DNA from 2 places in the Pseudomonas sp. KH_024_B2 genome. Region 1 is predicted to be linked to the other one. Evidence: riboswitches for the same ligand, from Rfam matches in the RefSeq annotation. Region 1 holds a riboswitch; the other holds the start of a gene.
What was found. A riboswitch is a leader RNA that binds a small molecule or an ion and turns the genes downstream of it on or off. The one in region 1 is predicted to bind cobalamin.

Region 2: it holds a riboswitch for cobalamin, as region 1 does, so the genes downstream of both, cobO (cob(I)yrinic acid a,c-diamide adenosyltransferase) here and AC3I0A_RS17040 (CbtB domain-containing protein) in region 1, are expected to answer to the same signal.

The regions. Positions count from the first base shown of each region.
Region 1 covers NZ_CM174502.1:3,673,546-3,676,649, forward strand. The annotation lists gene cobW (cobalamin biosynthesis protein CobW) at 1-576, opposite strand, end outside; cobalamin riboswitch at 670-886, opposite strand; cobalamin riboswitch at 1,076-1,303, shown strand; gene AC3I0A_RS17040 (CbtB domain-containing protein) at 1,403-1,597, shown strand; gene AC3I0A_RS17045 (CbtA family protein) at 1,609-2,301, shown strand; gene AC3I0A_RS17050 (cobalamin biosynthesis protein) at 2,307-2,720, shown strand; gene cobM (precorrin-4 C(11)-methyltransferase) at 2,802-3,104, shown strand, end outside.
Region 2 covers NZ_CM174502.1:4,408,135-4,411,238, forward strand. The annotation lists gene AC3I0A_RS20605 (cobyrinic acid a,c-diamide synthase CobB) at 1-1,253, opposite strand, end outside; gene cobO (cob(I)yrinic acid a,c-diamide adenosyltransferase) at 1,250-1,861, opposite strand; cobalamin riboswitch at 1,939-2,174, opposite strand; gene AC3I0A_RS20615 (hypothetical protein) at 2,330-2,914, shown strand; gene AC3I0A_RS20620 (class I SAM-dependent methyltransferase) at 3,073-3,104, opposite strand, start outside.

The DNA.
Region 1 (3,104 bases):
GATCAGGTCAGCCTTGTTGAGGATCACCAGGTCGGCGCTGGCCAATTGGTCGGCGAACAACTCATGCAGCGGCGATTCGTGGTCCAGATTCGGATCGAGCTTGCGCTGGGCGTCGACTTGATCCGGGAACGCGGCGAAGGTGCCGGCGGCTACAGCCGGGCTGTCGACCACGGTGATCACCGCGTCGACGGTGCAGGCACTGCGAATTTCCGGCCACTGGAAGGCTTGCACCAGCGGTTTCGGCAGGGCCAGGCCAGAGGTTTCGATGAGGATGTGGTCCAGGTCGGCGCGACGGGCAACCAGTTCACGCATCACCGGGAAGAACTCTTCCTGGACGGTGCAGCACAGGCAACCGTTGGCCAGTTCATAGACGCGGCCGCTGGCTTCTTCTTCCGTGCAGCCGATGGAACATTGCTTGAGGATCTCGCCGTCGATGCCCAGCTCGCCGAATTCATTGACGATGACCGCGATGCGCCGACCCTGAGCGTTATCGAGCATGTGCCGCAGCAAGGTGGTTTTGCCCGAGCCGAGGAAGCCGGTAACGATGGTGACGGGAAGTTTGGCCAGTGTTTTCATCGGATGCCCTTTGGCAAGGTGGCGGGCATACGGGACGACAACCGCGCGCATAGGGGCGCAAGAGTTCGCCACCGGATCACCCCGCCCGGTTGTAGTGAGAATCTGGACGAGGCAGGTCTCCTGGCTGACGGTGTGCCGGTCTTGTTGACCTGGCATTCACTGCGCCTTCCCGCGAACCCTTTGGACGGGGTTTGCAGTGGCGTGGCAGCGAACATCACCGTTCACAGTTGCGGGGGCAGCCGCGGCATTGACCGCGTTCCCTTCTTAGCTTCGGATCGAGCACCGAAGAACCTCGAAAGCGCAAGGCTACGCAGTGCTGGGGGGCGGGTCAATGTTCAAGCTGAGATCTGTGGTGACTGTACTGGCCCCTTCGCGGGCAAGCCCGCTCCCACATGTTGACCGAGTATCCCTGTGGGAGCGGGCTTGCCCGCGAAGGGGACGCCTCGGTCTAACAGGTGAGAACCCTTGCCAATTGACGCCCATCCCCTGCTCATGTTCTCCTTCACACCTTGTTACGGGTGCCCTTCACAGGGTGAAACGGGAAACCGGTGCGTCATGTGCTTTACTCAAAGCCTTGATCAGTCCGGTGCTGCCCCCGCAACGGTAAGCGAGTGAAGAGTCAGATCCACTGTGCCAGCAGTACGGCATGGGAAGGCGACTCCTGCAGGTTCGGGTGCAAGCCCTGCCCCTCGCGAGCCCGGAGACCGGCCCGCTACACACACATAACAAACCCGCGGTGGGCGGGCGCTGTTCAGACCTCTGCATGCCTGTCTTGCGGGGTTTCCATGCGCTCCATTCACCCGCTGACACATCAGAGGGAAGCGCCATGTCGATCATCACCAGCACCCGCCACACAGACGCCAGCAGCACTACATCCACCCTGAGCCAACGCCTGGTTGCCGCTATCGGCGCATCGATTCTGGGCGCGTGCCTTGTGTACTTCGCCGGTTTCTCGCACATCGAAGCGGTGCACAACGCCGCCCACGACACCCGTCACAGCTCCGCCTTTCCGTGCCATTGAGACCTGCTGACATGATCAAGCGAATCGCGCAAACCGCAGGTTTCACCGGGCTGCTCGCCGCCTTGTTGCTGACCCTGCTGCAAAGCTTCTGGGTCGCGCCGCTGATTCTCCAGGCGGAAACCTACGAAAATGCTCCGGCTGCCGAAGTTCACGAACATGCTGAAGGCGCTGTTGCCGCTCACAGCCATGACGCCGAAGCCTGGGGGCCGGAAGACGGCTGGCAGCGCGTGTTGTCGACCACCGGTGGCAATCTGGTGGTGGCGGTCGGTTTCGCCCTGATGCTCGCCGGCCTCTATACCCTGCGCGCACCGAACCGTACCTCTCAGGGTTTGCTCTGGGGTCTGGCCGGTTACGCGACCTTCTGCCTGGCGCCGACCATGGGCTTGCCGCCCGAGCTGCCGGGTACTGCCGCAGCTGACCTGGCGCAGCGGCAGATCTGGTGGATCGGTACCGCGGCATCCACCGCCGTCGGTATCGCGCTGATCGTGTTCGGCAAGCATTGGGCGCTGAAGATTCTCGGCGTGGCGACTCTGGCCGTGCCGCACATCATTGGTGCACCACAGCCCGAAGTGCATTCGATGCTCGCCCCGGAAGCGCTCGAAGCCCAATTCAAAATCGCTTCGCAGCTGACCAACGCGGCGTTCTGGCTGGCCCTGGGCCTGATCAGCGCCTGGTTGTTCCGCCGCAAAAGCGCAGGTCAGTAACGCGCATGACGCCGATCAGCACAGCGCCGACCCTGGTGGTCGGCCTGGGCTGCCAGCGTGGCTGCCCCGCCAGCACGCTGCGGGCGCTGCTCGATCAGGCGTTGCAGGCCTATAACATCGAGCTTCGAGCGATCCGGGCCCTGGCCAGCATCGACCTGAAACGCGATGAACCTGGCCTGCTTCAGCTGGCCGAGCAATTGGCGCTGCCGCTGACGATCTTCACTAGTGCGCAACTCGCTGCCTACGAACCCCAACTCAGTCACCGCTCAGAGATCGCCTTTGAACGCACCGGCTGCTACGGCGTGGCCGAAAGCGCGGCTTTGGCACTCGCCGAACAGCTGGCGCAAAACCCGGCCAAACTGTTGATCACGCGACAAAAATACGCCCAGGCCACCTTTGCATTGGCGTCTGCTCAGTAAAATCCTCGATAATCCCCGCCCTTGATCATGAGCAATCTTCATCTGAAGAGCTGCCGCCACGACTTTGCACAGGAAACCGCCATGACCGTCTACTTTATCGGCGCAGGTCCCGGCGACCCGGAACTGATCACCATCAAAGGCCAGCGGCTGATCCGCAGTTGCCCGGTCATCATCTATGCCGGCTCCCTGGTGCCCGCTGCCGTACTGGAAGGCCACCAGGCAGAACAGCTGGTCAACAGCGCCGAGCTGCACCTGGAGCAGATCATCGACCTGATCAAGACCGCCCACGGCAAAGGCCAGGACGTGGCCCGGGTGCATTCCGGCGATCCGGGCCTGTACGGTGCGATTGGCGAGCAGATTCGCTATTTGCGCGAGCTGGATATT
Region 2 (3,104 bases), 730 kb from region 1:
TAGAAGTGCACATAAGAGGCAGTCATTCGACCTTCACGGTAGACCGCTTCAGCGCCACGTCCACCGTTGGGGCTCAGACCACGGGCAATCGGCGCAAGCTCGGTGCTGGTCAGCGAGTGGTGATAGGTGTGACCGCGCAACGAGCCTTCCGGCAGATCAACTGCCTGCAAGGCCAAGGCCGCCAGGCGCTTTTGCATCACCGCGTCCCCCGCCAGCAAGCCCAGCAGTTCGGCGCGTTGTCCCTCGACATCGGTCAGGGAGTCGAGCAGATACAACATGCCGCCACACTCCGCCAGCAACGGCTTGCCCGCCCCGTGGTGCGCGCGGATCGCCGCCAGCATCGTGGCGTTTTCCGCCAGCGCCAGATGATGCAATTCCGGGTATCCGCCCGGCAGGTACAAACTGTCAGCTTCAGGCAGTTCACGGTCATGGATCGGCGAGAAGAACAGCAACTCGGCGCCCATCGCCCGCAGCAGATCCAGACTCGCGCCGTAGGTAAACGCGAACGCTTCATCGCGGGCCACGGCAATCCGCACACCGGTCAATAATGGCTCGGCGACGACGACCTCAGGCGCAGCGAACTCGACCGGCGGCGGCAACGCCACTTCGCAACTGCCGGCCAAAGCTTCGGCCGCCGCGTCGAGGCGCAGGTCCAGATCATTCAGTTCGCTGGCCTGCACCAGGCCCAGGTGCCGGCTCGGCAGTTCGATCCCGGTTTCCCGGGACAATGCGCCATACCAGCGCAAGCCCTCGGTCAGGCTGCCTTCGAGCAATTGCGCATGGCGCAAGGTGCCGACGCGGTTGGCCAGCACGCCGGCAAACGGCAAGTCCGGCTGATAACGCGCCAGGCCCAAGGCCAGGGCGCCGAAGGTCTGGGCCATGGCCGTGCCGTCGATCACTGCGAGCACCGGAACGCCGAAGTGCCGCGCCAGGTCAGCACTGGACGGCGTCCCGTCGAACAGGCCCATGACCCCTTCGATCAGGATCAGGTCAGCCTCGCCCGCCGCTTCCCACAACAGTCGGCGGCTTTCCTGTTCGCCGACCATCCACATGTCCAGTTGATACACCGGCGCACCGCTGGCGCGCTCGAGAATCATCGGGTCGAGAAAGTCCGGACCGCACTTGAACACACGAACCTTGCGTCCCTGATTGCGATGCAAGCGGGCCAGCGCGGCGGTCACGGTGGTCTTGCCCTGACCGGAAGCCGGCGCGGCGATCAATACCGCCGGGCAATGACGTGCATCACTACTCACAGCTCGATGCCTTTTTGCGCTTTGATCCCGGCCTGGAACGCATGCTTGAGCACACCCATTTCGGTGACCGTGTCGGCCAGATCGATCATCTCGGGCTTGGCGCCGCGACCGGTGACCAGCACATGCTGCATCGGCGGGCGAGCCTGCAAGTCGCTGAGCACCTGGTCCAGGTCCAGATAGCCGTGCTTGAGGGCGATGTTCAATTCGTCGAGCACCACCAGGCCGATGGCCGGGTCACGCAGCAGCTCACGGGACACTTGCCAGGCCGCTTCGGCCGCGGCGATGTCACGCTGACGGTCCTGGGTTTCCCAGGTGAAGCCTTCGCCCATCACGTGAAAGCGCACTTGCTCGGGGAAGCGTCGAAAGAACAGCTCCTCGCCAGTGCTGTTGCGGCCCTTGATGAACTGCACCACGCCGCATTGCATGCCATGGCCCATGGCCCGGGCAAGCATGCCGAACGCGGAGCTGCTTTTACCTTTGCCGTTGCCGGTCAGGACCAGCAGCAGCCCGCACTCGTTCGGTGAGTTGGCAATACGCTCGTCGATTACCGCTTTTTTGCGCAGCATGCGCGCCAGATGGCGTTCGTCACGATCGGGGGATTCAGTCATGGCAGCTCTCCACTAGGGTGGATAATGGGGGGCAGGAATAGAAATAGATGGCATAAGCCTGGCATCGCCCACCGTGATGCCGTTGGATGGATCAGGCCGGTCTCCGGGCTCATGAGTGGGTTTACTCCCGGACTGCACGCCTTCCCATGTCGACGTACGACACAGTGGCACAAAGCACAGTCTTGACTCATTTACCGTTGCGGGGGCAGCGCCGGGATCGCTGCCCGTTCTGTTAAAGAACGCACACTCACCGGCTTCCCTGTTTCACTCTGTCGACCCTCGGCCACAGAGCACCTGAAACAAGTCGCGAAGGTTAGAGGGTTGGGGGTGGAGCGTCAATTAAACCCGGGACGCCTGCCCGCGATTATGTGCCGTCGATCAATAAACTGACGCCAATCTTGTGCCACACTGAAAGCAGTGATATCAAATAGCCACAACCCCATCATCACAATAACAAGGGTGAGCAACATGCAAGGCATGATCATCAGCAATCCCAAGCTGGAATTCCTGCGCCCGGTGCTGGAGCGCTGGTTTGACTGTATCGATCGCTACAACCAGGTGCGCGGCGATAACGAATCGCCTTATTGGTTCGATGAACGAGCCAATCTTGGCCTGATCTCGGCTGCCGCCTGGATGGCGGAAATGGTTACCCTGGAACAGACCCCGAGCAAAAAACAGCAGGAAGACGGCGACCGCAACGGGCGTGCCGATCTCTTCATCGCCACCCAGGAAGAACGGGTCTATCTCCAGGCCACCCAGCGCTGGCCGCGGGTCAACAACCTGAATCTCACTCAAGCGCTGGCCGACATCGCTGGTGATGCGAAGAAAATCAGCTACGCCAGCGATCTGAAGCTTGGCTGCCTGTTCGTCGCCCCACAAAAGGCCCAGCAAAGCGCCACTCCCGAAGAACTGCAGGACATGCTCGACGACCTGCAAAAGGAACATACCTGCGCTGTGGCCTGGTATTTTCCTTACGCCTACCGCAAATTGCGCAATGAAGCCGGCAACTATCATCCGGGCATCGCCGTGCTGCTCAAAGAAGCGCGCGGCTGAGAGATTGATCCCTCCGGCACGGCGGCCAAGTGAAGCAATCGAGGCCGAACACATAACCTGTGGGAGCGTGGCTTGCCCGCGAAAAACGATGACGCGTAATGCCTAAAAAACCTCGGTGTTCGCTTCGCGGGCAAGCCCGCTCCCACAAAGGCTATTGCCTACCGCTTGCGGCACAACGTCAGCCCATCGC